2 regions of the Pseudoalteromonas sp. GCY genome follow, and region 2 is predicted to be linked to the other one. Evidence: riboswitches for the same ligand, from Rfam matches in the RefSeq annotation. Region 2 holds a riboswitch; the other holds the start of a gene.
The links. A riboswitch is a leader RNA that binds a small molecule or an ion and turns the genes downstream of it on or off. The one in region 2 is predicted to bind cobalamin.
Positions count from the first base shown of each region.

Region 1: another riboswitch for cobalamin. It lies ahead of JJQ94_RS19520 (ABC transporter ATP-binding protein); the one in region 2 lies ahead of JJQ94_RS21540 (TonB-dependent receptor domain-containing protein).

Region 1 is NZ_CP068023.1:3,150,149-3,165,959, forward strand. It holds gene JJQ94_RS19495 (cobyric acid synthase) at 1-1,106, opposite strand, end outside; gene cobU (bifunctional adenosylcobinamide kinase/adenosylcobinamide-phosphate guanylyltransferase) at 1,103-1,642, opposite strand; gene JJQ94_RS19505 (adenosylcobinamide-GDP ribazoletransferase) at 1,642-2,424, opposite strand; gene cobT (nicotinate-nucleotide--dimethylbenzimidazole phosphoribosyltransferase) at 2,424-3,479, opposite strand; gene JJQ94_RS19515 (FecCD family ABC transporter permease) at 3,472-4,497, opposite strand; gene JJQ94_RS19520 (ABC transporter ATP-binding protein) at 4,494-5,291, opposite strand; cobalamin riboswitch at 5,361-5,488, opposite strand; gene JJQ94_RS19525 (histidine phosphatase family protein) at 5,507-6,106, opposite strand; gene nqrM ((Na+)-NQR maturation NqrM) at 6,187-6,399, opposite strand; gene JJQ94_RS19535 (FAD:protein FMN transferase) at 6,500-7,531, opposite strand; gene nqrF (NADH:ubiquinone reductase (Na(+)-transporting) subunit F) at 7,640-8,866, opposite strand; gene nqrE (NADH:ubiquinone reductase (Na(+)-transporting) subunit E) at 8,887-9,495, opposite strand; gene JJQ94_RS19550 (NADH:ubiquinone reductase (Na(+)-transporting) subunit D) at 9,506-10,138, opposite strand; gene JJQ94_RS19555 (Na(+)-translocating NADH-quinone reductase subunit C) at 10,138-10,887, opposite strand; gene JJQ94_RS19560 (NADH:ubiquinone reductase (Na(+)-transporting) subunit B) at 10,877-12,079, opposite strand; gene JJQ94_RS19565 (Na(+)-translocating NADH-quinone reductase subunit A) at 12,082-13,425, opposite strand; gene fabV (enoyl-ACP reductase FabV) at 13,853-15,043, opposite strand; gene JJQ94_RS19575 (BolA family protein) at 15,149-15,463, opposite strand; gene JJQ94_RS19580 (alpha-ketoglutarate-dependent dioxygenase AlkB family protein) at 15,509-15,811, opposite strand, start outside.
Region 2 is NZ_CP068023.1:3,585,656-3,601,466, reverse strand. It holds gene thiI (tRNA uracil 4-sulfurtransferase ThiI) at 1-1,354, shown strand, start outside; gene JJQ94_RS21555 (ketopantoate reductase family protein) at 1,811-2,713, opposite strand; gene JJQ94_RS21550 (VanZ family protein) at 2,706-2,978, opposite strand; gene JJQ94_RS21545 (YajQ family cyclic di-GMP-binding protein) at 3,209-3,691, shown strand; cobalamin riboswitch at 3,778-4,026, shown strand; gene JJQ94_RS21540 (TonB-dependent receptor domain-containing protein) at 4,062-5,924, shown strand; gene JJQ94_RS21535 (hypothetical protein) at 6,085-7,062, shown strand; gene msrA (peptide-methionine (S)-S-oxide reductase MsrA) at 7,104-7,637, opposite strand; gene JJQ94_RS21525 (efflux RND transporter permease subunit) at 7,637-10,735, opposite strand; gene JJQ94_RS21520 (efflux RND transporter periplasmic adaptor subunit) at 10,742-11,794, opposite strand; gene JJQ94_RS21515 (DUF2982 domain-containing protein) at 12,008-12,727, shown strand; gene JJQ94_RS21510 (hypothetical protein) at 12,750-13,082, shown strand; gene JJQ94_RS21505 (Lcl C-terminal domain-containing protein) at 13,098-14,783, shown strand; gene JJQ94_RS21500 (Lcl C-terminal domain-containing protein) at 14,794-15,297, shown strand; gene JJQ94_RS21495 (YggN family protein) at 15,475-15,811, shown strand, end outside.

The sequences.
Region 1 (15,811 bases), 440 kb from region 2:
AGTACTTTTTGCTCTGAAAGTGTGGTCTCAAAGTCAGCCAGACCAAGCCCAGCGACTTCACCGAGAGTTGATTCCACCGCATTTGGATCTCTGATGAACTTACCTAACATTTGCAAACCGCCACACACACCTAGTACCTTACCACCGTACCTCAGGTGCCGTTTGATTTCTTCCGCCCAACCCTGTTTGCGTAAGAAAGTTAAATCGCTCAACACATTTTTGCTGCCGGGCAGAATGATTAAATCACAAGGACCGATAGATTCTTGATAGCGCACATAACGCAAATCCACTTCAGGGTTTAAGCGCAAGGTGTCAAAGTCGGTGTGATTACTAATATGAGGAAATAGTAAAACCCTGACGCTTAACGATCCCCGTTCACAGATATTGTCCACCGTCACCGCATCTTCTGCATCGAGCGCTAGGCCATGCAAATAGGGCAATACCCCAAGTACAGGCTTACCCGTTTTTTGCTCGAGCCAGTCAAGTCCTGATTGCAATAACGCAATATCACCACGGAAGCGATTGATCACAAATCCTTTAACCAAGCTTTGTTCATAGTCACTTAATAGCGCAAGTGTGCCAACCAAGTGTGCGAACACCCCGCCTTTGTCGATATCAGCGATAATGATCACGGGGCATGCAACTTCACAGGCAAACCCCATATTGGCAATGTCATTTTCACGCAGATTGATCTCAGCAGGGCTCCCCGCCCCTTCCACTATGCACAGCTCAAATTGTTCGCTGAGGCGTTGATGTGAGGAAAGTACGGCCTCCATCGCTACCTTTTTGTAATCATGATAAGCGGCTGCTTCCATATTGCTAATGGCTTTCCCGTGAATGATCACTTGTGCGCCGGTGTCGGAGTTTGGTTTAAGTAAAATAGGATTAAAGTCTGTGGAAAGTGGGACTTTTGCGGCCTCGGCTTGGAGTGCTTGTGCCCGACCAATTTCACCGCCGCAAGGCGTGACGGCACTATTTAGTGCCATATTTTGCGGCTTAAAAGGCGCAACGGATAAACCTCTACGTTGCAGCACCCGGCAAAGTCCCGCAACCAGTGTACTTTTACCGGCATCCGACGTGGTGCCCTGCACCATTAAGGTTTTCATACGTCTTTACCTTTTAAACATTGTGGCAAGCCTGCAATAACAAAATCGACTCTGTCGGCCAATTTGGCAATGTCTTGATGGAGCCAACCAGACTCATCAACAAACTCACGGCTTAATTCGCCCAGCGGCACTATCCCATGCCCGACTTCGTTACTCACCAAAATAACAGTGGCGGCACAGCTTTCTAGTGCCGCCAGCAAATGTTCTTTTTTGTCTATGGTCGCGGCCTTACCCATTTCGCATAAACCAAAACTCAGCCATAAGGTCAAACAGTCGATAAGTAACAGCGCATCTTCGCGTGCAGTAGCAATAAGCTTATCAATATGCCACGGCTCTTCCACTAGCTGCCAGCGGCTATCGCGCTGCATTTGGTGAGCAAATACTCGGCTTTTCATTTCTTCATCTTGAGCCTTTGCAGTTGCAACATAGTAAAGTTCGTTCACCGCACCTTGCTCTAACATTAGAATAGCGCGCTGCTCTGCCAAGCGACTCTTGCCTGAGCGAGCACCGCCCAGTATTAACTGTATTTGTGCCATTAAAGTTGACCCACAATAAAAAGCAAAATAACAAGCTCAGCGAGTTGCTGCGCGGCCCCTAAACAGTCTCCGGTGTAACCACCGAGCTGAGCGTTAAACCATTTAATGCACACACGTCTTAGCACAAATAAGCAAGTGCACAGCATCAGCAAGTCGAACAGTGACAGCGCAAGCCATGGCCAACAGAAAATTAAAATCGCGATGGTAGTAAGCGTAAGACGAGTCGCCGCAGCTTTCGATAGATATTTAGCTACAGGTTTGACTTTGCTCAGCTTATCAGCCTGTACATAGTTAAGTGCACCGATTAAAGACACCGCAAAGGCACGGCTTAGGCTATGGGCTAAAATAAGTGCAGCGAGTGTCACTGCAAAGTCATTAAAGAGCATGGTCAATAGCGCGAACTTGGCCAATAGCAGCAATATCAGCGCACAACTGCCGTATGTACCAAGGCGGCTATCTTTCATGATCTCAAGCTTTTGTTCACGGCTCCAGCCACCGCCAAAGCCATCAAAAACATCGGCCAGACCATCTTCGTGAAAAGCGCCGGTAAGTAAAATACCCGCAGTCAGTGCGACAACGGCACCAAACATTGGCGATACATAACCACTGGCAACATAGCCAAACATGGCCGAGAAGCCACCAACAAATAAACCAACTAAAGAAAAGTAACCACTCACTTCGTTGAGTTCATACGATGAAGGGGCAGGATCTAGACGAATTGGCACTCGCGTTAAAAACACCACGGCAAGCTTAAATAGTCGCCACTCTTGCTGCCACTGCATTATGCGTCTACCACTTGCGTAACGTGGGCATCGGCAAAGCTTGCCATTTCGCAAAAAAAGCCTAGCGCAGCTTGTAATAATGGTAGCGCTAGAGCGGCTCCCGTTCCTTCACCCAAGCGCATATCTAAATGTAGTAATGGCTCAGCGTTTAACTGCTCCAGCATTAATTGATGACCTTGCTCCATAGAGCCGTGAGCAAACACCATATATTGCTTACTATGTGGTGCTATTCTACTTGCCAACATAGCCGCTGCGGTGGAGATGAAGCCATCTACTATTATCACTTTTTGTGCCCGTGCAACCGCCAGCATGGCACCAACCATTTGCACAATCTCAAAGCCACCAAGGCGCTGCAAAACTTGTTCTGGCGTCGCTAGCTTATCTTGATGATATTCTAGAGCCTGTTTGATAAGTGACCGTTTTTTGCAAAGCGTTTCATCGTCAATGCCTGTACCGCGCCCCACACATAATTCCACACTCGCACCACTGAGCGCTGCCAAAATTGCAGCTGCGGAACTGGTATTGCCTATCCCCATTTCACCAAAAGCAATCACGTTGCTACCCGCTTCAATAGCGGACATCACAACTTGCTCTCCATATTCAAGTCCTTGCTTGAGCTGCATTTCGCTCATCGCGGGTTGTTTATGAAAAGCATGAGTAATATCGCCAAGTCGCTGTGAGCGCAAATTCGGCGCAGGCTCACATGGCACTAATGTGCCACAGTCTACTACGGTTAACTGCCAACCAAGTTGCCGACAAAAGACGTTGATCGCTGCACCGCCCTGCACAAAGTTTGCAACCATTTGCCCAGTCACTTCGCTTGGCGCAATAGAAACCCCTTGGCTTGCAATACCATGGTCGCCCGCAAAAACAAACATTTCAGGGCGTGTTATTGCTAAGTGCTCTATGTTTAATTGCGTCTGCCCTTGTGAAAGGATCTGTACTAACTGCGCAGCCAAGGCTTCAAGCTTACCAAGCGCACCTAGTGGTTTGGTTTTTAAGTCAATGCGCTGTTGAATAAGCCTGTTTAAGCGAGTATCTAACGGTTTAACCATGGGTAACTCCGACGCCTCCAGAGCGGCGATTTTTGAAAATAAGCAATGCCAAGAAGAACACGCTGCCAATGGCGGCGGTGATCACGCCCACGGGAAGTTCCTGATTATCGATAAGAGTGCGCGACAATACATCCACCCATAGCATTAAAAGCGAACCGCAAAGCGCGGTGGCCACAAGCCCAATGACCTTTGCTTGCGAGATAAAAAAGCGCACGATATGCGGGATCATCAAGCCTACAAATCCGACTCCACCGCACGCAGCCACAAGTACTGCGGTGAGTAAGGAGCTCAATAACAACATACCTATTCGCACTCGTCCTACATTCACGCCAAGCGTGGTGGCACTCTCATCTCCGAGCAGCAAGGCGTTGAGTGGCCGACGCATCACTAAAAGCGTGATAAAACTCAGCAACACGACTAAACATGGAAGCCATAGCCATTGCCAGTTCGCCCTTGCAAACGAGCCTAGATTCCAAAACAAGATTGCACTGATGGCTTGAGGGTCACTCCAATAAAGCAACAAACTGGTAAAGGCACTGAACAGGAAAGAAAGTGCGACACCCGCCAAGAGCATAGTTTCCACCTGCTGCAGTGCATTGCGTTTTGCCACAAATAAAAGCAGCAAGATAGACAGCAAACTTCCGACAAATGCAGCGCCAGACATCATTAAACTGGACTGTGCACCAAACAGCGCGATAAGTACCACCACACCGAATGAAGCACCTGAAGAAATACCAAATAAATAAGGATCAGCTAGAGGGTTACGCGTCACGGTTTGCAAAATAAGACCCGCTATCGCCAGTCCTGCTCCTGCGCTCATCGCCAGTAACGTCCGTGGCAGACGAAGCTCAACTACCACCCGTTGTTGAAGTACGTTGGGATCGAAATTAATAATCGCTTGTATAACCGTATGCCAAGATAAATCAATCGCACCTATCTTAAGAGCCATCAGCATGCTAAAACAGCACAAGGCCAATAGCAGTATCGAGATCAACGCGATTCGCTTTGCGGCAATCATAACTGATACCCGTAATGAAAGCGTATATGCGGGATCTCACCGTTATTTGGCGGATGACGGACAGTAGAAACCTCTGCACATACTCCAAAAACTTGGCTTAATAGGGTTTCGTTAATGACTTCAAGTGGCGACCCATCTGCAACAAGCTCACCGTTATTTAATACTAATAAGCGGTCGCACAAGGCGCTAGCCAAATTTAAGTCGTGAAAAGACGCAATGATAGTAACGCCAAGTTGTTTGGCCAGCTCCATAATTTGGATTTGATACTTAATGTCCAAATGGCTGGTGGGCTCATCCATAATCAATACTTGAGGTGCTTGCACCATGGCACGTGCGATCATTGCCCTTTGCTTCTCTCCACCAGACAACGAGCTAAAACATTGCTCCAACTTATGGCTCAACCCAACCTGCTCAATGGCATGTAAGATTGCCTGTTTTTCAGCAGCCGTCGTTGTCGCGAGCAGTGATTTGTTCGGTGTTAGCCCCATCAATACCATATCAAATAATGGCAGAGTGAACTCAGCGGGGATCTCTTGTAGCACCACAGCAACATTTCTCGCGTAGGCCTTACGTCCATAACTGGTTAGCGGCTTACCGTTGAAAAATAGCGTCCCAGAACTTGGCGCTGTGTATTGATATAAAGTGCGCAGCAAAGTCGACTTTCCAGCTCCATTCGGTCCGAGTAAGCCAATAAACTCACCCGAATTAATAGCAAAGCTGAGTGCCTTTAAGATGGCCTTACCACCAAGCTGCACGCTAAGTTTATCGACTTGAAACTGTGGAGTGACTGCCATAGCACCTCTGATTGGGCACGGCAAAGTAGTAGCTTATAGACAAGCGACAACTTTGACTTAAGTCTGCCCGCTTAAGTATATGGATAGGCCTTGGTATCTGACTTATGCAAGAGACAAGGCTCAAGCACTTACAGTTGCGGGGACAGTCGAGGACTCACACCTCATTCCCAATATCTGCCTATCACGAAATTTGCAATATTATGAAGTCTAGACGTCTAAAATACAACTTTTGGCCAAGCAGTTTGGCTGCTGTCGTAAAAAACCTCAACTTTTACTATACCCGCATAGGGAATATCTATCTTCGATTGGTATGCGGTAAGTTCGGGCGATAGGTCAAGAATAAGTGCTACAAGCGCTTTTATTACTCCTGCATGGGCTACGACGGCGATACACTCTTCGCTTGGCGACGCCAAAATGCTGTGCCACCACGTGGCGACCCGCTGATGAAAATCATACATAGACTCACCCTCAGGAGGCGTGTGCAGCCAAGGGTTTTGCCAAAAATCGCCAATACTTGGAGATTGGGTCTCTCGCCAAAGCGTATCATAAGCTTGTCCATCCCATAATCCAAAATCAAATTCGGCGAGATTTGGCTCCACCTCAACGGGGAGTTGATACTGCTTTGCAAAGGCTTTAGCTGTATTCAGACAGCGCTTCCTTGGAGAGCTAATAATACGCCGCAGGCCACTTAGACTCGTTAACGATTGCAGCAATTGTTGAGCGCCTATGGTACTGAGTTCGGGATCTGTCACTCCAAGTAAATGGCCTGATAGGGTCGTTTCACCATGACGAACAAAATATAGCTGCCGCTGCATTTTTACTTAACCTGAGGTTTGTTACCCAAAAAGCAAAAACGCAAGCTAAGCTTGCGTTTTCAATTAATATCATTCTACGGTTACAGGATCTGGTTTTCTTTCCACATCTCTTCTTTTGCTAACCGCTTTTTGCGTTTGTCGCATGGATCGTCGCAATCACAAATTTTGTCAATGCCCATTGAGCCCAAACCACCACAACTACTTGCCATGGATTTCTTTTGTACGATAACGCCTACAGCCATCGCAACAGCGATAAGCATAAGTAAACCGAAAGTAAGGAGGAATAAAGACATTATCTAGCCCCTTTTATTGCTACATTGAATTGAGTGACGACGCGCAAATTATACGCTTTCATGGCGTCACTCACAATTAAATTATGGGGTGTTGTGCAGCTTAATTCAAGTACGGCTGAAATGCTTCACTCGCGTAACTCTTGATCCCTTCAGGACTTTTATACATCAAATACACGGGGAGTTGATGCTCAGTGGCATACGCCTTTGCACGTTCCGTGCCCATCACAGTCAATGCTGTCGCTAGGCCATCAGCCGTCATCGCAGATGGATGTAGTACCGTTACCGACACCAGCTCATGTTTAACTGGGCGACCCGTTGTTGGGTCAATAAGGTGTGTAAAGGTTTCACCGTCCATTTCATAAAAAATACGGTAGTCTCCTGAAGTTGCAATACCGTTTTTGCCCGGCTCTATCACCCGGTGAATTTGGCGTTGACCAACAGGCGCATCGGGTTTCTCGATAGCAATACGCCACTCACCATCCGGCTTCTTGCCAGAAACGCGTAGCTCGCCGCCGATTTCAACCATATAGTCATGAATATCATGGCCTTCGATCACCTCTGCGACCTTATCTATGCCATAACCTTTAGCGGTTGCAGAGAATGATAATTCAAGCCCCGCAACTGTTTTAATAAGGCCACTGTCATTTAAAATAAGCTTATCGACACCTATGCGAGTGCGCATATCGTCTAACTCAGCCTGTGATGGGCGCATTGTTGGTCTTTTGTCAGGACCAAACCCCCACAAATCGATAAGCGGTCCCATCGTAACATCAAGCGTTTTGGTCGACTTTCCAAGGCGGATAGATTCTGCAACTACCAAGCGAAAGTCTTCACTGATAGGCATGACGGTATTCGCTGCTAAATGGTTAAACTGGTTAATCTCAGAGTCTGGGATATAGGTGGACATAGATTGGTTAACAACCTTTAATGCTTGCTCAACCTCATCGTGCAGCTGCGCTTGTGAGAGCTGCTTTTCACCTGGGAATACTTTAATGTTGTAAGTCGTGCCCATAGTTTTACCAGACAGCACGATTTCCTTAGCTTCAGGTTTTGCGTCTTGGCACCCTGTTAAAAAAACGAATAAAAGCGAAATGATAAAAAATCTAGATAAAAAAGCGTAACTTGCTTGCATCAGAATTCCCTGAGTTTAGTACAAACGGGTATAAAAAAGCCCTCGAGCAAAGCATTTTGCTGGAGGGCTTATATTCTAACTTAAGTTCATTGTTAGACCGAAACCTAATTAACCACCGAAGTCATCAAGTAGGATGTTTTCGTCTTCAACACCTAAGTCTTTAAGCATGTTAATAACTGCCGCGTTCATCATTGGAGGACCACACATGTAGAACTCACAATCTTCTGGCGCTTCATGGTCTTTAAGGTAGTTTTCAAAAAGTACGTTATGAATGAAGCCAGTGTAACCTTCCCAGTTATCCTCTGGTTGAGGATCTGAAAGGGCAACATGCCATTGGAAGTTATCATTTTCTTCAGCTAGGCCGTCAAAGTCTTCCACGTAGAACATTTCACGCTTAGAACGTGCACCGTACCAGAAAGACATCTTACGCTTAGAGTTAAGACGCTTAAGCTGATCGAAGATGTGTGAACGCATTGGCGCCATACCAGCACCACCACCAACAAATACCATTTCTGCATCTGTGTCTTTCGCGAAGAATTCACCGAATGGACCAGAAATAGTAACCTTATCACCTTCTTTAAGTGACCAGATGTACGATGACATCTTACCACAAGGTAATGTTAGGTTATTTGGCGGCGGAGTTGCGATACGTACGTTTAGCATGATGATGCCAAACTCTTCTGGGTAGTTAGCCATTGAGTAAGCACGGATCGTTTCGTCGTCAACTTTAGACTCTAGCTTAAAGAAACCAAAACGTTCCCAGTCAGCACGATATTCTTCAGGAATATCATAGTCTGCATATTTAACATGGTGAGCTGGTGCTTCAATCTGAATGTAACCACCGGCACGGAAAGGTACAACTTCACCTTCAGGGATGCCTAGTTTTAGTTCCTTGATGAAAGTTGCTTTGTTATCGTTAGAGATAACAGTACATTCCCACTTCTTAACACCGAAGATTGATTCTTCAACTTCGATTTCCATGTCGTTTTTAACGTTAACCTGACACGCTAGACGACAGCCTTCACGTGCTTCACCTTTAGAGATGTGGTCAAGTTCGGTTGGTAGAATATCACCACCACCCTCTTTAATATGTACGCGACACTGACCACATGAGCCACCGCCACCACATGCAGACGATACGAAAATACCCGCGTTTGCAAGTGCACCTAATAGCTTACCGCCAGCAGGAGTCTTGATCGCTTTTTCAGGATCGCCGTTAATATCAATTGTAACGTCACCGCTTGCTACAAGCTTCGATTTCGCTGCAATGATGATAAGCACTAGCATCACAACGATAGCGATGAACATGCTTACGCCTAATACAATAGTTTCCATCGTATAGTTTCCTCGCTACCTTACAGTGAAATACCAGAGAATGACATGAAGCCAAAGCCCATTAGACCTACAGTAACAAAGGTAATACCTAAGCCACGTAAACCATCAGGAACGTCTGCATACTTCATCTTCTCACGAATACCTGCTAACAATACGATAGCAAGTGCCCAGCCCACACCTGAACCTAGACCATAAACTACAGATTCACCGAAGTTTAAGTTACGCTCAACCATGAATGATACCGCACCGAAAATCGCACAGTTAACTGTGATTAGCGGTAGGAAGATACCAAGTGCGTTGTATAGTGCAGGGAAGAACTTGTCCAATGTCATTTCTAGAATTTGAACTAGCGCTGCGATTACACCGATAAACGTCAAGAAGCGTAGGAAGCTAAGATCTACTTCTGCAAAACCTAACCACTCTAATGCACCAGGCGCTAGCACTGCGTGATAAACCAAGTTGTTTACTGGTACAGAGATACCAAGTACTACAACTACCGCAATACCTAGACCTAGCGACGTTGTTACTTTCTTAGATACCGCCAAGAAAGTACACATACCTAAGAAGAAAGATAAAGCTAAGTTTTCAATGAAAACCGCTTTAACGAATAAACTAATATACTGTTCCATCTCTCTCCCCTTATGCCTTCGCTTCTACTTGCTCTTTCTTCCAAGTACGAAGTACCCAAATGAAAGAACCAACAATAAAGAACGAGCTGAATGGCATAACTAGTAGACCCATAGGCTGATACCAACCACCTTCAGAAATAAGTGGAAGGATTTCAACACCAAACAATGTACCTGCACCGAATAGTTCACGGATAAAGCCAACTGTTAGAAGTACAACAGAGTAACCTAAGCCGTTACCAATACCGTCAAGGAATGACATTGTTGGTGGCGACTTCATTGCATATGCTTCTGCACGACCCATTACGATACAGTTAGTAATTATAAGGCCGATGAACGTTGATAGTTCTTTTGCTGTTGAGTAAACAACGGCTTGAAGCACTTGGTCTACAACGATTACTAAAGATGCAATAATCGTCATTTGGACAATGATACGCACACTTGAAGGAATGTGATTACGGATCATTGAGATAAATAAACTTGAAAACGCAGTAACCAATGTCAACGCGATTGACATGATAAGTGCATTTTTAAGACTTGATGTTACCGCCAGTGCAGAACAGATACCCAACACTTGTAGTGCAATCGGGTTGTTCGCAAAAACAGGACCAAACAAGACTTCCTTCATTTCTTTTGCATTAGCCATTAGTTCAATGCTCCTTTACGTACTTTCGCAAGGAATGGACCAAACGCTTTGTCGCTTGTCCAGAAATCAACTGTGTGATCAACACCGTTAGAAGTAAGTGTTGCACCAGATAGACCGTCTACCTTGTGTTCGTTACCGCCAGCACTACCTTTAACTACGTCGATAGGAAGCTCTTTACCATCCCAAAGTGCAGTCCACTTAGGATTTTGGATTTCACCACCAAGACCTGGAGTTTCGCTGTGCTTATAAAAGTTGATTGACTTAATCGTCTCACCATCAGCTTCTAGTGCAAGGAAGCCATACATCACACCCCAAAGGCCGTAACCTTGAATTGGTAGAATGATAGTAGACACTTTACCTTGGTCATCTTTTGCGAAATAAACTGGAGAGTTATTCGTGATACGTTGAATACCCGCTTTGTCTTCTGCTTTTGAAAGTTTGTAACTACGTTTGGCATCAAACTTAGTCGCTTCAAAGTCAAAAGATTCCGCTTTAACGTCTTCTACAAACTCACCTGTTTTAAGACTAACAACACGTGATTCGATATTTTGGTTAAAAACTTCAGACACGTTTTTAACTTTATCGTAGCCAGCAACGGCTAAAATGTTACGTTGAATATCTTCGTTTTTGTTTGCTTGCTGCATAGGGCGAAGCTGAACCGAAGCAAAAGATACTACGATTGCACACACTAAACATAAGCCAACAACTACGCCGAGCGTTTTGCCCATTGATTCATTCTTAGTTGACACGTGCCAATCTCCTCTTCACATTAGACTGCACTACGAAGTGGTCGAATAGTGGAGCAAAAAGGTTAGCGAATAGGATTGCCAACATCATGCCCTCTGGATATGCCGGGTTAACAACACGGATAAGCACAACCATTACACCGATTAACGCACCGTATAACCACTTACCTTTGTCTGTGAAAGACGCAGATACAGGGTCTGTTGCCATAAAGAACATACCAAATGCGAAACCACCAAGTACTAAGTGCCAATGCCAAGGCATTGCAAACGCAGCATTAGTTTCAGAACCGATTGCATTTAGAACAAATGACATCACAACCATACCGATGAATGTGCCCAGTACAATGCGCCATGATGCAATACGAACATAAATGAGGAACAAACCACCCAATAAAATAGCTAAGGTCGACGTTTCACCAACAGAACCTTGGATAAAGCCATAAAACGCATTAAACCAAAGGTCCATATTGCTGTAATCTAAAGCGCCTGCGCTAGCTTGACCTAGATAAGTTGCACCAGAGAATGAGTCAACAGCAGTCCACACTGTGTCACCAGAAATATCAGCTGGATATGCGAAGAATAAGAACGCACGGCCTGCAAGAGCTGGGTTTAAGAAGTTACGACCTGTACCACCGAAGATCTCTTTCGCAACAACTACACCAAACGTAATACCTAAAGCGGCTTGCCATAACGGAATTGTTGCAGGCAGGATAAGCGCAAATAGAACCGAGGTTACAAAGAAACCTTCGTTTACTTCGTGCTTACGAACTGACGCGAATAACACTTCCCAGAAGCCACCAACCGCAAACACAGTTGCATAAATAGGCAAGAAGAAGCACGCACCGTAGAACGTTTTGGCGCCCCAACCTGCATCAGCGGTTAATTCTCCGCCAAGCGCTTGGAAAATAGCTACCTGCCAAGTATTAGCAAGCTCAAAACCGTTACCTAGTGCAAGCGCAGCTTGGTGACCGATGTTGAACATACCAAAGAACATTGCAGGGAACGTCGCCATCCACACTAAAATCATAATACGTTTTAGGTCGATGTTATCGCGAACGTGCGTTGCACCTTTGTTTACATAACCAGGAGTATAGAAGATAGTTGCTACGGCTTCGTAAAGCGCGTACCACTTCTCGTGTTTACCACCAGGCTCAAAGTGAGGTTCAATGTCTTCTAAAAATTTCTTTAAGGCCATTTTTAACCTTCCTTCTCGATAGTAGTCAGGCAATCGCGTAGGATTGAACCGTACTCATATTTGCCCGGACATACGTAAGTACATAGTGCTAAATCTTCTTCATCTAGCTCTAGTGCACCCAACGAAATCGCAGAATCTAGATCACGTGAAATAAGATCACGTAATAATAGCGTTGGCAAAATATCGAGTGGCATAACACGCTCATAGTTACCAATTGGTACCATCGCACGCTTAGAACCACCAGTAGACGTTGTCATCTTGAACAAACGGCTAGGTGCTAAGTGTGAAATGAATGTACGTGTTACTGAGAATTTGTCACTACCCGGAGCGATCCAGCCAAATAGCTCTTTCTCGCGACCTTCAAGTAAAACTGATACTTGAGTATGGTAACGACCAAGGTAAGCGTGAGGGCCAGTTGCTGTTTTACCAGCTAACACAGAGCCAGAAATGACTCGGTTATCACCGTCTTCAAGCTCGCCTGCAACTAAATCTGTTAGCGACGCACCGACATGAGTTTTTACTAAGCGAGGGTTCTTAACTCGAGGACCTGCTAGAGCAATAACTCTATCTGAGTAGATTTCACCTGTCAGGAACAACTTACCAAACGCGATGACATCTTGGTAACCAATGTGCCAAACTTGCTTGTTTGTACCTACAGAATCTAGGAAGTGAATGTGAGTACCCACGTTACCTGCTGGGTGCAAACCTGCAAACTCATGAACTTCTACTTGTGAGATAGAAGAACTAGGTACGTTAGCACCCGCTTTCTTACACACAAATACTTTGCCTTCAGTCAAACGAGATACAACCGCTAGACCCGCTTCAAACGCTTCCACGTTTTCTGCGATGATAACAGCAGGATCTGCTGCTAACGGATTAGTATCTGTTGCTGTCACAAAGATTGAGCTAGGTGTTGCACTCGGCACAGCGACACGGCTGAATGGACGTGCACGAAGCGCTGGCCATTGACCAGACTCGATTAGCACTTCCTTCACTTTTTCAGAGTCTAAGTTGCTTAAATCAGCAGCTGAAAACTTCTCGAAAGTGATTTGCTCGTCGCCTTGAACTTCGATCACAACGGATTGAAGTACACGCTTAGCACCACGGTTAATTTCTTTAACTACACCAGAAGCTGGCGCAGTAAACTTGACGCCTGGGTTCTTTTTATCTTCAAAAAGAACTTGGCCTTTTTTGACTTGGTCATCCACACGAATATGCATGGTAGGACGCATACCGATGAATTCTTCACCTAGCACAGCTACTCGTTTGACAGCAGAACCATCATGAATAACTTGCTGAGGTGCGCCCTCTATTGGTAAGTCCAGACCTTTTTTTATGTTGATCATACGCACTTGCATTACATTAACGGAAAGAAACTGAAAATATCTTTAGTCACCACAGCGCCACCTCGTTTGTACTAAGTATTAGGTATAAAGAGCAGAAAGTTATGAGTCCGGATAGGGTTCCCAAACAAGCCCCTTTAAAATACCTCTCAACGCGCACAAAAAAGCAGCGTCGTGATAAAAGTCCTCACATATTTCTCTGATTTTAACATTAATCGTACTGAGTATGCGAGTGGAATTATGAAATTAATACGACTTTAACGTGGATTTAGATTAGTTGAAAAATCCATCACTGGAAGGAGTATAGACCAAAGTTGCATAGATAAAATTTTTCTTACCCTAATCTGCAAAATAAGTAAAAATTCACGGTCAAACAAAAACGGGCAAAGCACCAAGTAGCACTTTGCCCGCAAAATCAAAAACCGTGAGATTAAACGAGGTGATTAATTTCTACCGTTGCATCTACATCAGCTTCGTAATCTACGCCGTCAACCCCGAATCCGAATAGCTTCAAGAATTCGTTGTGATAACCAACATAATCCGTCAGTTCATCGATTGTATCGGTATCAACAGTATCCCAAATAGTTTGCACACGAGCTTGAACGCCGTCTTCTAGTTCCTTATAGTTTTGGAACAAGTGACCGCCATCATCAAAGCGTGGCAATTGACCATATAGATTTTCAGTAAACAACCCATGAATTTGCTCGATAGTTCCTTCATAAGTTCCATCACCTTTCATCACTTTGAATAGTGCAGAGATATAAAGAGGCATAATTGGAATAGCAGAGCTTGCCTGCGTCACTACTGCATTCAGTGAAGACACATACGCTTCGCCATTAATATCAGCAGTAGTTTCGCGAATTGCCAGCGTCGCACGGTCCAAGTCCTCTTTTGCTTTACCAATTGTTGCGTGACCGTATATTGGCCAAGTCAACTCTTTACCAATATAAGTGTATGCCGTTGTTTTGAAACCATCAGCCAGTACATCAGCTTGCTTAAGCGCATCAATCCAAAGTTCCCAGTCTTCACCACCCATCACTTTAACCGTATTGGCAATTTCGTCTTCGTTAGCAGCTTCAACTGTCATCTCATCAATGACGCGCTTTGAAGTATTCAGGTTTTTAGTTGTGATAGCTGAGCCGATTGGCTTAAGTGTTGAAGAATAAACTTCATCAGATTTAGGATCTTTACGACGAGGAGACGCAAGGCTATATACCACTAAATCTACTTTACCCAGTTCAGCTTTGATGGTGTCGATGGTTTTTTGCTTCAACTCATCAGAAAACGCATCGCCATTGATATTTTTAGACCACAAACCTGCTTCTTCTGCAGCTTGTTGGAATGCAGCCGTATTATACCAACCCGCTGACGCTGTTTTCTTCTCTGAGCCTTCTTTTTCAAAGAAGATACCTAGCGTTTTCGCACCGGCACCAAATGCAGCCGTGATACGCGATGCCAAGCCATAACCTGTCGATGCACCAATTACTAATACATTTTTAGGACCATTTTCGATTTGGCCTTGTTGTTTTACGTATTCAATCTGTTCTTGAACGTGTGCAGCACAGCCTACCGGATGCGCATTAGTACAAATAAATCCGCGAATTTTTGGTTTGATGACCATAAGAGATCCTATCCATTGATTTGATACAAAATAAAAGTGAGATTGGTCTCACTTTATTAAAATTACTGCGTAGTGTACTGGCAGATATGTAAAACACACATCTGATCAGCTATCGAACTTAGAACCACCCAAGCATTTTGGTGACTCAGGCGTCTGACCTTCTTTGTCCGAAAACTCTTCTGGTGTATAGGCATGAATGGCCAAAGCGTGAATATGGTTTTGCAGCTCATCTTTTAGCACTTCATTGATCTTTCGATGACGTTGCAGCAGCCTCTGGCCAATAAACTGTTCGCTTACAACAATGACTTTAAAGTGAGACGCTTCGCCACGGCTGTGCATATGGCTTTCATTGATAACGTTCAGATGCTTGCACGCAACGGCTTCAGCTATTTTGTCATAAATCTGTGATTGCATTGACATTATACTTTGTCTCCTAGAGCAATTCGTGACGCTACTATACGCCGTTCAGCGCGTATTTCCAACACTTCGAAAGGTGAGATTAATACGCCCCTGAGTCACCTTAGCCTGCTTTGGCAAAGCATGTTGATAGTCGCGCTGACTGTCACCTTGCATTACCAATAAGCTGCCCGTTTCCAATAAAATGTCGGTTACACAGTGGCTGACTTTGTGGCGTATTTTAAATTTGCGGGTCGCGCCAAGCGACAGTGAAGCAATTATGGGCGTCAAACCGAGCTCTGGTTCATCATCACTGTGCCAGCCCATACTGTCTTGACCATTACGATAAAAATTGGCCAATACCGCATTAAA
Region 2 (15,811 bases):
GGTTCGCGTTGACGAAAACGTAAAAGTTAAAAATAACTGGGACAATATCTCAGTGACGAGCGAGCTAAGTGACGAGAAAACCCGCCTTGGTCTAATCGACCACCTTAAACGCACGCCAGGTATTGTGCAGTTTATTGAGGTGCAAGAAACACAGTTCGATACGCTTGATGATATCTACCAACAAACGATTGCTTTGGTTGAGCCATTGATCAAAGGCAAAACGTTTTGCGTGCGTGTAAAGCGCCAAGGTAAGCATGAGTTTACTTCAAGCGACGTGGAGCGTTATGTTGGTGGCGGTTTAAACCAAAATGTAGAGGGTGCCAGTGTAAGACTGAAAAAACCTGATGTGACGGTTAAAATCGAAGTCAAAGACAATAAAGCCTACATCGTTCGTCACCAGCACTTTGGTCTAGGTGGCTTCCCACTACCAACGCAAGAAGACGTGCTGTCTTTGGTTTCTGGCGGATTCGACTCCGGTGTTGCGACTTATCAAATGATGCGAAAAGGCGCGCGTACGCACTTTTTGTTCTTTAACTTAGGTGGTGCAGCCCACGAAATTGGCGTTAAGCAAGTGAGCCACTACTTGTGGAAACAATTTAGCTCTACCCACAAAGTTAAATTTATTACGATTGACTTTGAGCCAGTTGTCGCTGAAATTCTTGAGAATATCGAAAGCGGGCAAATGGGCGTGGTACTAAAACGCATGATGATGCGTGCAGGTGCTGTGGTCGCAGAGCGTTTGGGGATCCCAGCGCTGGTAACTGGTGAAAGTATTGGCCAGGTATCGAGCCAAACCTTGGCTAACCTTAACGTGATTGACCGTGTTACAGAGATGCTGATATTACGCCCGCTTATTCAACACGATAAAGAAGAGATTATTCGTATTGCCAGAGCGATTGGCACCAATGAAATGGCAGAAGCAATGCCTGAATATTGTGGTGTGATCTCTCAAAAACCAACGGTAAAAGCACAGCTTCACAAGATATTAGCCGAAGAAGAAAAGTTTGACTTTGATGTATTGAATACAGTTGTGGCTAACGCGACGGTAAAAGATATTCGTGACATTGAAGCTGAAGCAAAAGAAGAAGTGAAAGAAGCGGAATCGGTAAGTGAATTACCTGACAACGCGGTGGTACTAGATATTCGTTCTCCAGAAGAGGAAGATGCAAACCCTCTAGAGCTAGATGGTGCACAAGTGATCCACTTACCTTTCTTTAGATTAGCCACTAAGTTTGGCGACTTACCACAGGATAAAGAATACTACTTGTACTGTTCGAAAGGCGTAATGAGCCAGTTACAAGCACTTATTCTGCATGAAAATGGCTATGCTAACGTCAAGGTGTACCGTCCTTAAAAGAAGGTGTGTTAACAAGCGTTGGGTGAGACTTTAGGATTTACCCAACGTGCGTTTTTTGTGGGGAGGTTATAGGTTGCTTGTTTATCCCCGTTTATTTACTAGGTATTTTGTAGCTGCCCTCCACAGTTAGTATCAAAGCGCATCCATGCGCTCCTCGTTCATTCTTTTGAAACGACGCAATCGAGCGAATCAAGAAAACGTCGCCCCGACATCATACTGAATCCTAAAACCAAAAAAACTGATAGGAAAGCAACCGACATCCCGCCGGCGCATTGCATATCGGCTTATGCTTCTCAGGTGTGATGAAAGGGGAATTAGTTGCTTATGAAACCTTCTACGGTTTTAGCAGTTAAACTGCTTGCAAGTATTGCAAAAACAATCTGCGTAGTGTGCCTCCTAATTCACAGTGTAAATAGTTTTGTGGGAGGCGGTTTACCCGTCGAGAAGTTAAGCCTATTGCCGCGCTAGCTGCCAGCGCTTATTCACTTCATCAAATAACTGTTGATTAAACGGCACATCAATATTTTGTTTTGCTGCTAGCTCGCAAATATATCCGCACATGGCGTCAATTTCTGTGCGCCTGTTATTCGCGATATCCTGATTCATCGAAGAGCGATTGTTTGCGGTTTGTGCCATTACGGTGTAAGCAAGCGTGGCTAGCTCGCTAAGCGCTAAGGTTACGCCTTTACTTGCGGCCACAAGCTGTACTTCATTCATTAAATTAAGAATTTGGGCTGCGTATTTGGGCTGTCTTAGCTGACCATTTACGACTTGTTCCAATGCACTTAACGGGTTAATGGCAATATTAACCGCCAGCTTTTTCCAAAGTGTTGGCATGATGTCAAACGTGGTTTGGGCATTTTCAAATGTGCTAAACAGTTGCGAGAATACGCGCTGGTAGTGGCAGTTGGCTAGTGAATTTAACGGCCCAAACCAAGTTGCACCTTGTCCTGTATGATGCACAGTGTCTGCGACTTTATAGCCTGCGATGGATGTACTTAAGAAGTAGGCGGATTGTGTTTTATCAAGCATTGCTAACTCACAAGACCAATCCACCATGCCATTATGACTAAGGATTAGCGTGCCATTTTTTGAAAGTGCAGGGCGAAGCGCTCGGAGTGCTTCGATTACCTGATATGCTTTAACGGGAATGATTAGCGTATCTATACTGCTGGCTGGGAGTTCTGCAAGTGTTTTGGTGCTGCACGGGATGGTTTGTTGAATACTTGCTGTTTGATAGCGATAAGTCGCCGCGCGTTTATTTCGAGTGATCAGCGTAATTTGATGAGATTGACTAAGGTGCTGGGCGAGCAGTAATCCTATCGCCCCTTCACCTAAAATATGTATGTTAGCCATGTTTTCTATTGCGCCAACTTGCCCAAATATAAAATAGAACAAAATAACTGACCGCACCGGCTAAATCAGCTAAAAAATCAGCGGTAGATGCTTGGCGGTACGGTAATGAATGCTGCATCCACTCAATTCCTGCACCATACAAGGACAGTAGCACTATGTGTGTCCATACTTTCACTTTAAAAGCATGGTGAGAGATAAACGCAAGCACAAAAAATACACCAAAATGCGCCACTTTATCGATATTTGGGAACAGCTTTGGAGACAAGCTAATTTCCTTTGCGAATAGCACCGTACATATAATTAAAGAGATAATCAAAAGAGCTTTATAAACGCGCCGTGTCACAATACATCCTACTTCTGTATGACTAAGCGAGCAGTATACCATCGAAAACTGTCCATTGGGTGAACATCCTAATACGCTGTTTAAAAACTTAAAGTAACTCAAATTAAGCATAAACTGCTATAATCGAGCCAAAATGACTTTAGGAGAGAAGCATGCCTTCATTTGATATTGTATCTGAAATTGATATGACAGAAGCAAAAAATACCGTAGACAACGCGGTTCGTGAGCTTGATACGCGCTTTGATTTTCGTGGCGTAGATGCATCAATCGAGCTAAGCGGTGAAATGATCAACCTCAAAGCGGAAGCAGAACAGCAAGTTATGCAGTTGTTCGATATGTTAGTGGGTAAAGCGGCAAAGCGTGGCCTTGATGTGGCAAGCTTCGAGTTAAAAGACATTGAGCGCTCTGGCAAATACGTATCGCGTAAGGTGGCGTTAAAGCAAGGCATCGACAAAGAGATGGCGAAAAAATTGGTTAAGCTTATTAAAGACTCAAAAGTTAAAGTTCAAGCTTCAATTCAAGGCGATACGGTGCGTGTAACGGGTAAAAAGCGTGACGATTTGCAAGAAACGATGCAACTGGTTCGTACCGGCGAGCTTGGCCAGCCATTTCAATTCAAAAACTTCCGCGACTAATTACGCTTTACTTCATTCCAAAAGTGCATAGATTGCACTTTTGGATTTCTAGACGTCCATTGACAATCATTCCGAAACCCAAGACAATAGCCTCGCATTTTCAAGGTGCTGTACACAACCTAGTGTGGTTGCTAAGTGTATAGATAATCGGGAAACTGGTGCGAACACAAGGGAACATCTAATTGCGTTAATCAATAATAAATTGAGTAAGACAGTTTATTACACGTGATTAGCTTGGATCGGTTCTATGCCAGCGCTGCCCCCGCAACGGTAGAGTGAACTGCTAATCTGCAGGTTTACTGAGCCCGGAGACCGGCCTTGAAACAGTCACTTTGTGTTCTTGTACGGTGGGTACAAGTTAGGGGAAACCATGTTAAATAAAACTGCTCTAAGCGCGGCGATAGCGACGGCGCTCTCTTTTTCAGCATTTGCTGATCAAAATGTTGAACATATCACTGTTACTGCCAATAAATTTGAACAATCTCTAGAAAGCGCATTGTCTGCCATTACGGTTATAGGTCGTGCTGAAATTGAAAAAAGCAATGTTCAAGATGTCGTATCGCTACTCGATAATGTCGCTGGTATTCAAGCGGTTAGAAACGGTGGCTTCGGTCAAAGCGTGAGTTTATTTCTACGCGGTAATGACGCTAAGCATACGCTAGTGTTAATCGATGGGGTTCGAGTGACGGATGCAAACTCCGGTGACAATTCGCTCACTAATTTACCACTTAATAGCATCGAAAGAATTGAGATCATTCGTGGTGCCAAAGCTGCGATTTATGGCTCAGATGCCATTGCTGGCGTGATTAATATTATTAGTCGCGAAGGGAATAATAATACCATCGCGCTTACGACTGGGAGTAACAATTACTCCAAGACCGAAGCAACGGTAAATTACAAAAAAGACAAGTTTAGCATTGCAGCTAATGCGGGTTACACTCATACCGATGGCTATGATGTGATTGAGAAAGACCCTGAAGCTGCAATCACAAAAAACCATGACCGTGATGGATATTATAACGGTAATGCCGGTTTAAATGTGCAGTATGGTGATGAAGAAAGTGGTATTTTTAGCTTACGTTCACAGTACAGTGAAGGAGAGGGGGAGTATGACTCTTTTGGTAGTGATGCTTACCGTTTCCATAACTACACCAATAAACTGGCGTGGAAAAGACGTACTGATAAGTTTAGCCAAAGTGCGTCATACAGCTTAGGCAAGGAACAAAATGTTCAAATAGGTAATAGTACTGACGATAATGCTTATGTCACCAAACGCAGCCAATTTGAATATCAGTCGCAATATAGTTTAACTGAAGCTTTGATCTTCACGGGTAACTTTACCTTTCTAAATGAAGATGTTGGTGATTCTACCGCCTCTTTTTCAGAGCCTGAGCGTGATAACGTATCTTTAGCACTCGGTGGGTTTTACAACGATGAAAATTGGCTGGCAGAGGTTGTACTGAGAACGGATGATTATGATTTTCATGGTCGTGCAAACACGTACACGGTTGCTGTAGGCAAGCAACTCATGGATGGCCTGAGTGTTAAGTTGAATCATGGTACTGCCTTTAGAGCACCTTCTTTATCACAGGCGTTTGTGATTGATAGTCCTTACTATTTACCTAACCCAAATATTAAGCCGGAAGAAGCTACTAATAACGAAATTATTGTTACATGGAGCGGCGAGAACTTCCGTGTGGAAGCTGCGGTATACGATAACCGTATTACCGATAAAATCGTTTATCAGCAAAATGATAAATGGAAATACATTCCTTACAATGTTCAGCGCGCTGACTTTGAAGGTGCTGATCTTTCTATTGAAATTGAAGACAACTTTGGTATCGAGCATACGGTAAATGCGAGCTATGTGAGTGCTAAAGACGCTGATACCGACAAGCAATTACAGCGCAGAGCGAGACGTACCTTAACTTATTCAGTCAGTAAAGAGTGGGAAAATGTCGACGCAACACTGACTTTAGTCCATAGAGGTAATCGCGACGATAAAGTATGGGGAGCTGAAGGTGCATATACAGTGACTTTACCGTCATATACGCTGTTTAACTTAGCTGCTAACTATACGTTTTTCGATGGACTCAAGTTAAATGGCCGAATTGAAAACTTAACCGATAAGCGTTATTTCAATGCCACAGCGGGCGAAGCAAAAGATGGTTCTTTACTGGGCTATAAGCCACTGGGTAGACAAGCCTACGTTGGTGTGAGCTACAGCTTCTAATGCGTTAACTGCTTTTCAATATCCAGAGTGATCCATCATGAGTAATGGATCACTTTTCTTATTTATCATTTAGTTGCATTACATTTGTAACTGGTGTTCTGCCTTGCGTGTGGTTGATAATAGATTTGATTTGTATTATTACTACCTTAAGGAAAAGAACATGAAGTCACTATTATTTGGGTTACTCACGCTTGGGATTGTCACATCAGCGCAAGCCTCACTACCCGAAAACCAGCTTGAACCTCAATTTTCAACACAATCAATGACGGGCGATTTCGCTTGGTTTAACGCGCCATCGCAAACCTGTAATCGGATCCGAAGCATGATGTACTATCGCCACCCTGGCAACGATCACCTAACGCCTATATCTGTGCCTGTGATTTATACTGGTGGAGAGTGTTGGTCTACTGGCAGGACAACATCTAGCCAAGGTCCAAAGGAAATGTATACGCAGGTTTCAGATATCATTCATCAGCAATTTTCGAATGTGGAACATAACTACAAAGAGTTGACGACCGATATCGTTAACAATATTGCCGCGCAATCTAGTTCAAATAAAGTGAGCCACACGACTAGTCTCTACGGCACTATGCATATGAAAATCGCAGGTAGAGTCGATGCGCAAAATAAAGTACCGGTGTTGATCGATGGCTTCGATTTGAAGTCTTACGCTAAGTTTCGTAAGAAGCAGCTTGGGATGAATATTTATATCCATGTCTATATTAACAACGAAAATGTCACCATCAAAGGTAAGTATAATGTACGTACCCAGCAGCTTGAGTTAGATCCTTTAATTTCTAGCTTTAAGCCTGTGGTGACGACAAAAGTAGAGCTGCCGTGGATCCTCGATTTGATAGATACCTTGACTCCGGGGATTTTTGACAAGCTTTATACTGAATTTAGCCGTATTGTGATTGATGTGTTTGAATTCTTAGGGGTGGATATGAGCGAAGATATTCCGCAGGTCATTAAACACAACGCCCAGTTAATCAATTCAGGCGTAATTCCGCTTAAAGGCTTAGATACCTTAAGACCTGGTGATACTGCGAATTTAGAAATGGAAGTAATGCGTGGGCATTTGCGAATTAAAGATGGCCGCACTAGCTTTTATGTATTTGCTATACCTATGTTGCCGTAAGCTGTTTGCCGAACGCAATTTATTGCGTTCGGCAAACAAGTTTAGTGCTTTAAATTTGTCGCAAAATGGCTTTCAAACTTTGCAATTTTAGGGGCAATCATCACACTGCAATAGCCTTGATTTGGGTTTTCAGTGTAATAATCTTGGTGATACTGCTCAGCAGGATAAAATTCAGGCGCTGGGCTAACCTCAGTCACTATTTTTTCACTCAACTGGCTTTGAAGCTGTGCAATACAATCTTGAGTTTGCTGCTGTTGCTGCTGGTCATGATAAAACACCACACTGCGGTACTGAGTACCAATGTCGTTGCCTTGGCGATTCAACTGTGTTGGGTCATGCAGGGTAAAAAACATATTAAGCAAAGTATCAAAGCTGACAATATCGGCATCAAATTGCAGTTGGACTACCTCTGCATGGCCACTGTCTCCCCGACATATCATTTGATAGGTGGGATTATCTGTGTGGCCACCTGCGTAACCTGATTGCACTGACTCAACGCCATTGACGCGGCGAAATGCCGCATCAATACACCAAAAGCAACCACCACCAAAAGTTGCGATTTGTAAATTTGCCATTATACCTCCTGCTCAGGATGTTGTTTCGACTGCTCCTCAAGACGTTTTGTTGTCTCTTCTGGAGATTGCGTCTTCTTAGCTAGTAAAGTATAGGCGGTTGGGATAACAAACAAGGTCAAAATGGTGGCAACACTGACACCGGCAAAAATCACGACACCGATCACCATGCGGCTTTCGAACCCGGGGCCTGTTGCAAACACAAGCGGGATAGAGCTCATCACGGTTGTTAGCGAGGTCATGATAATAGGTCTTAATCGCTGCGCTGCAGCATCAACAATGGCTTGTTCGAAGGCAATGCCTTTGTCACGCAATTGGTTAGCAAATTCCACGATTAAGATACCGTTTTTGGCACTAAGGCCAATCAACATGACAATACCAATTTGGCTATAAATGTTTAGCGTGCTGTCGGTGATAAACAATCCATACATCGCACCAACTAAACCCAGCGGTACGGTGAGCATGATAACCAGTGGATGGACAAAGCTTTCAAACTGTGCGGCTAATACCAAGAAAGTAACGGTGAGCGCCAGAATAAACACATAGGTCATCGCCGATGCGCCTTCATAAAACAGCTGTGACTCGCCTTTGTAGTCGATGGCACCGTCGATATCATTTTCTTCGGCGGCTACTTTATTTAAAAAGTCGAGCGCTTGTTCTAGTGTGTAGTCGCCTGCGAGGTTTGCTGTGATAGTGATTGCGCGCATACGGTTGTAGCGGTTTAATCGAGAAGCTGTGGCTTCTTCTTTTATGGTGATCAAACTGTCTAACGGCACGAGCTCATCGCTACGAGATTTCACATAAATATCAGAAATATTATCTGGAGCAGAGAAGTCAGCTTTGGTGCCTTTTAAGATCACATCGTATTCTTCACCGCGGTCAATAAAGGTGGTAACACGACGTTGTCCCAGCATGGTTTCTAGCGTTTGGCCGATGGCACTTACCGACACGCCTAAGTCTGCAGCTTTGGTTTTATCAATGCTTATCAAAAACTGTGGGAAGGTTTCTTTGTAATCGTGATCAAGACGAACCAGTCCTTTATTTTCACGTGCGCGTTCTAGAATGCGATCGCGCCATGCGGCCAACTCGTCATAGTCGTTGCCTTGCAGTACAAACTCAATGGGGCGTGAGTTACCGCCGCCGCCAATACCACGGCGCATAATAGCAAAGGCGCGAATATCTGTAACATCTTGCATTTTACCGCTGATCTCATCCATGACTTCCCAAGTAGAGCGTTTTCGCTCATCCCAGTCTGGCATGCCGATAATAGCAACACCGCCTTGACCACCCCAACCAGGCACCCGAATAAGCACGCGGCTAAGTTCCTCTGAGTCTACATAAGGAAGCAGTCGCTCTTCAATTTTTGCCATATTTTGCGAGTTGTTTTCGTAGCTTGCCCCTTCTGGGCCATTCATCATAACGAAGAAAGTACCGCGGTCTTCTTTTGGTGTCAGTTCAGACGGAATCTGTTTAAACAGGCTGTAGCTGGTAAAACCCGCCAGCGCCAACATCACAATCAGGCTATATTTACGCGATAAGTTGTCTTGTAAAACTCGGCGATACCCTTGTTCTAGTCGAGTAAATTGACGGTCCATCCATTGACTAAAGCGGTTTTCCTTATTGCTAGGCTTTAATACTTTGGAGCAAAGGGCAGGAGACAACGTCAACGCGGTAATACTGGAGAACAGTACCGCAGCACTTACTGCAAAGGCAAACTCGGTAAATAGAGCACCAATACGACCATCCATAAAGACCAAGGGAATAAACACGGAAACCAAAACCAGCGTTGTTGCAATGATAGCAAAGCCTACTTCACGCGCGCCACGGTATGCCGCCAGTAACTTGGGTTCGCCAAGCTCGATGCGGCGGTAGATATTTTCTAGCATTACAATGGCGTCATCGACCACAAGGCCGATGGCAAGCACGAGTGCAAGAAGCGTCAGCAAGTTGATAGAATACCCCATGGCCAGCAAGAACATAAAGGTTGCAACTAAGGCTACCGGCACGGTAACAGCAGGGATCAGCGTAGCGCGGATATTGCCAAGGAAGATGTAGATAACGAGTACCACCAACGCCATAGCAATCGCAAGTGTGCTATATACTTCAGCAATGGACTCGCGGATAAAAATAGAAGAATCGTAGCTGTCTTCTATGGTCGTGCCTTGAGGTAGGTTGCGTTTTATTTTTTCAAGCTCTTTACGGGCGTTGTCGACCACTTCTAGCGTATTGGCTTTGGCTTGCTTTACAACGCCAAGGCCAATCATATTTTTACCATTACCACGGAAGGTACTTTCGTCGTCAGCGGCTTCAAGTACCACCTGCGCGACTTCACCAAGTCGTACCAAATAGCCTTGTTCGCCCCGCTTAATCACTAGGTTGTCAAAGTCTTCTTGAGTCTTATAGCTTCTGGCAATACGAACAGAAAAATCACGGTCAACGGATTCTATTTCGCCAGCGGGTAATTCTACGTTTTCTCTGCGTAGCACTTGTTCAATATCACTGCTAGTGATCCCACGAGCGGCCATCGCTTTTCGGTCTAGCCAAATCTTCATGGCGTATTGACGTTCACCACCAATACGTACATTCGATACGCCATCAACAACCGCCAGACGGTCAACGATAAAGCGCTGGGCGTAGTCTGAAAGCTGCAAGGTATCCATGGTTTCGCTATTGAGTACAAACCAAGCGATAGGGCTTTCGTCGCTGTTTGATTTCGATACTTCAGGCGGCCTCACTTGCTCTGGTAGTCTATCTAGCGCACGAGAAACGCGCTCTCGCACATCATTTGCGGCAGCGTCGATGTCGCGATCGATATTAAATTCGATAGTGATATTGGAGCTACCGTTGCGGCTACTGGAATTTATGCTTTTAATGCCTTCGATCCCCGAAATCCGGTTTTCTAGTACTTGGGTGATCTTGGTTTCTACCACCTCCGCTGACGCGCCTGTGTAGTTAGTGCTTACACTGACTATTGGAGTTTCAATATCTGGGTATTCGCGCAGCGGCAGCATAGTAAATGCCACTAAGCCAAAGGTCAGCAGCAGTAAGTTAATGACGATCGCGAAGATCGGGCGCTTTACCGCCGTATCAGTGATTCTCACGTCGCCTTACCCCTTTACTTCAACTTTTGAGCCTGAGCGGATCTTCAGGGTGCCTTCCGTGATCACTTGTTGTCCCTCTGTAAGCCCTTCGTCGATAGCCACCCAGCCGCTAAAGCGAGTTTGCAGGTGTACTTCACGTTGTTGCGCTTTACCTTGGTCGTCAATGACAAATACAAAATGCTTATCTTGTCTTGGAATGATGCTTTTTTCTGGCACCACAAGGGCTTGTAATCGAGCCAGTTCAAGCCCCATGTGTAGTAGCATACCTGGGCGAAGTTTATGGTCTAGATTGATGAAGCTCGCTGTCACTCGTACCGAGCGCGTTTGTTCATTAATACGCGGGTCAATATGGGAGACCTTACCGGTAAATAGTTGCTCTGGGTAAGCTTCACTTTGTGCATTCACTTGCATACCAAGCTGTAGTTGTGCTAGGTATTTTTCTGGTACCTGAAAATCCACTTTGATGATACTAATGTCATCGAGTGTGGTGATCACAGTATTGTTGTTTACGAAGCTACCTATGGAGATATTTCGAGTACCCAATAATCCATCGAATGGAGCATAAATGGTCATCTCGGCGAGTTTTGTTTTGGTGGCTTCCAATTGTGCAGTTAAGGTGTCTACCTTTGCTGATTGCGCTTCTAGTTGAGAGCGAGCCGCAGATTGAGTTTTTGCGAGGTCTTTAAGGCGGTTTAGTTGTCTAATTTCTTCTTTTAGCGTCACTTTCAGCGCTTCGATATCGAGTTTCTCTTCGGCATCACGCAACTGGACTAGCTTATCGCCTTTTTTTACTACGTCTCCGTCATCGAAATATAGGGCTGCCACATAGTCGCTTTGGGCGCTACTCACGTTGATTGCTTGATTTGCTCTGGCGGAACCAATAGAGTGAACAGCAATAATACGTTCCTCTTTGGCTACAGTATGAGCTTGAACGGAGGTTACGGGTGCCGAGTTGCCACTCATTTTACCTTCCGAGGCTGGTAAATATAAATAGCCGCTGATGACGACTAGCACTACAATGATAAAAGGAAACAGTGCTTTTCCTGATTGATGACGCATAAAAGTGACCCAGATTATAATTTGTCTCTAGTTTACAAAATTAAAGGCTAACAAAGTCTACGGCATATCCTGTAAATTTGTGCATTAAACGAAAATGTAATTCAATTTAAGTGTTTGTACCTAAATTAAATATTATGAAACACAGTCATTCATGTAAACGATGCATCACAATACGTAAATTAGTCGCATGGGCGATCATCATGTACATCTTTTATGTCTGGTATACCCATGCTTGAAGCAAAACTACGTGCAACCGCTGACCGAAATGGCGTTGAATTTATGCTGGTTGGTGCAATTGGATTGGTTGTTATCATGCTTTTTGTCAACTTGCGTGGTACAGCTATTACTATTGTAGAAATATTTCTTGCCAGCGCCATGTTAGTGGCTATTTTTGTTGGCTTTCTTAAAAGTCAGCAACCATATTTTAGTTTATACTTTACAGAACAAGAGGTTAGGTATGTGCATAAATATGGAGCTTGGCTGCTATCCATTGTAAACTTCCACTCCAGCGGCATTCCCAAAGTTCAACAAGGTGTTGAAACACTTGAGTTAAATGCAGTTGGTATTAAACTTAATGATATTGATGCGTTTTTATTAAATTTAACACCTCGACTTGCGGGTAAATTATTGATCGAGCAGCGGCATATTTTTTTACAAGCTGTTAAAATGCATTGCGAAAATGGCAACTGCCCATCTGAATGGTTGATAGAAGAAACCGTTTTTCGCTCCAAGGCGGGAAAAGAATATACTGGTTTAATGGCAATGTTTGCAAACCGGATGGATAATTTAAAGACAGTGACGGGATATGATTTATTGATCCCCGCGACTGCCTTAGACAGGGATATTTGGCAATTTTCAGTCATGTTAAACCGCTGGAAACTTAACCCTAAAGAGGTGGTAAAAGCATTGTTAGAAGAACAAACCACCTACTGAAGATGTAACAGGATACACCAATATGAGCTTAGAAACGGCCTATATTAAAAGCGGGCGTAATACCATCATTCACAAAGAGAAGAAATTAGATCTTGTGATTGTAAATGGTGAAGCACACCCAAAAATCAAGGTGACTGCAAACGGTTTGGTGCCTTTTAAGGAAGAGCTGCCGAGAAATCGAAGAGAAGCTAAAGAGCGTTATTTAGAGGTCGTCCACGTTTCGAGTATTGATGTATTTGGTGAAGTAAAGCGGTTGTTGTTTATTCAGGCTTTAGACGGCCGAGAATACAAAATAGATTACAGTAAAGTTGGCACTAAGTTGTTCGTGCGAATACATCAAGAGAGTTATCTATAATTCATAAGGAATAATATGAATGCATTCAAGGGAAGTTGGGTTGTACTTGCGTTAATATTAGCGGGTTGTGGCGGAGGCTCTGGAAGTGATGAGCCGAGCCAAGTCAGCGCATCGGTTAACGCGGGTGCTGATGTCCAAGTAACTGAAAAAACAGAAGTCACCTTGAATGCACAAGCATCACCTGCTGGCGGCACCTTTAACTGGCAAGTTATCTCTGGTGCAAACATCAGTGAATTTCCAATCACTGAGCAACAAGCCGCTTTTGTTGCGCCGGATATCAAAGCCGATGTTAATTTACTTATTCAGGTTGATTATGTTGCGCCTGATGGCAGTCTTGCAAGCGACCAAGTGACGGTTGCTATCAAATCTAACAATCAATTACCCATACCAAGTATCAGCCAAACGGCACCGGAAGCACTACCAGCCAAATATAAAGATACTATTGTCCTCAGTGGCGCAGGCTCTTCCGATCCAGACGAAAATGGCCAAGTGGTTGCTTATCAGTGGCAGCAAGTAAGTGGTCCCACAACAGTGCAGCCAACGGGATTGAATACAGCTACTTTATCTTTTGTCCATCCATTATTGGCTAGCTCTCAGGCGTCAATCTGGCAGTTGACGGTTACCGATGATGAAGGCGGACAAGCCAGTACCCAGTTTACCCTCGGGCTACTTGCGAATTCGGATGTGGTAGTGGCAGATGCTGGGAGCGACCAGCAAGTGCAAGAGTTTGATGAGGTCACGCTTGATGGTTCAAACAGTGATACTGTATCTGGTCAGAAACAGTGTTTATGGCGGCAGGTGACGTCTGGCACTCAGATAGCGTTAAGTTCTGTTACCGGGTGTTCAACAACTTTTAACGCACCAGATCAAAATATTTTGTCGCAAGTGGAATTTGAGCTGACCGTTACTGACTCGCAAAACCGCTCCGCTACTGACACCGTGCGCATTGATATCGAGAAAAAGCCATTAGGTAAGCTAAACGATAGTGGCCAAACCGCTTGTTTTAACAATACGGGTGCGATCACCTGTAGTATGACGCAGTTTACGGCTCAAGATGCGCAGCGTGGGCGTGATAATTTCGCCACTCAAGTGGCGAAAGAGGGCAGTGGTCGAGCAGGTTTTGACTTCACCAAACTAAATCGCTTTGCGGATGAGCTGCCTGATGACGCTACGGACTTTGCTTGCGTTCGTGATAACGTCACAGGACTTATTTGGGAAGTAAAAGAAGCAAGTTCGGGTACATTACCAAATACTTCTTCTCGCAACGCACAAAATAGTTATACCTGGTATGTTGAGGTAGACGGAGCGATTGCCGAGGGGAGTGTTCAGGCCGCAGCGAATACAACCTGCCCGCAGGATAGTCATTGTGGTATTCAAGCTTTGATTGATGAAGTGAATAATCCTGCCGTTGGAGAGCAAAGTTACTGTGGTGGTAACAATTGGCGCTTACCAACTTATATGGAACTACTTGGACTACTAGATTACGGCAGTGCAAGTACTGCGGTGATAGATGAAGCGCTTTTCCCTAACTTACCTAGCACAACCACGCTTGGTCATCGCTATTACTGGACCTTGCAGTCGAGTTTAGATGGTACCGGTGGCACGCTGAGAAGAGCTTATGTTATCGACATGGATACGGGCAATGATTTTGCAGTAGAAAAGTCTAGCAGCGCATTTGTTAGATTAGTAAGGAATCCTTAGGGAGCGTGGTATGAAAATTATTGCAACTATACTATTTACTTTGTCATTCACGGCTGTTTGCCAAGCGCAAACTTGCGTTGGTACTGGCTCCAATACCAGCCGCTATACGATAAACAGCAATGGTACTGTGCTGGATAGCCAAACGGGATTAATGTGGCAGCGCTGCAACTTTGGGCAAAGCTACAACGCAACTGCTCAAAGCTGTGAAGACAATGCTCAGCAACTTACTTGGCAGCAAGCATTGGTGGTTGCCGACGAAGACCAATTTGCAGGGTTTACAGATTGGCAAGTGCCTAACGTTAAAGAACTAGCCAGTATTGTGTATCACGAGTGTGTGACTCCAGCAATAAACATAACGGTATTTCCAACGACCAAAAGTAATAATTATTGGTCGGCAACGACCCAAACTAACCAACCTCAGTTTGCTTGGGTGTATCAGTTTGCTGATGGTAAAAATAATCCAACCATTAAAACTGCGGATGCCTTTGTCAGGTTAGTAAGATACTATCAATAGCCCTTATTAGTGGTATTGCTACTGCCTTTGATGCTAACGGATATGGATCTCTAATATTGCCAGTCAGACATAGCTTGTTACTTTCATCCGTCTAAAATGGCTTTGGGATTGTTTGATCTTTTGGTACTCTCCTGAAGCACCCCTTTCCCGTCTTACGTTCTACACACAGGAGGCCATATGAATCGATTACTCAGCGCGATAGTCTTGTCTTGTGCCGTATTGACGTCTTCTGCTCATGCTAACAATAAGTGCGATGTTGAACTTGGGCATGGTCTTATCATCACTGACAACGAAATTCGTATCGTTGATGATGGTCAGACCCGAATCCAAATCAACAATGATAGTCAGCTTTTTATTTTAGGCCGCTGGATTGAGTTAGATCAGGAAGGGGAGAGAGTTGTGCGCGAGTATTCTTTAGGAATACGGGACACTGTTCCTGAGCTGGTTAACCTGGCGACCGATGGCGTCAACCTCGGATTGAGTGCGATTGAGCAAGTGGTTGAGGGGATGTCTG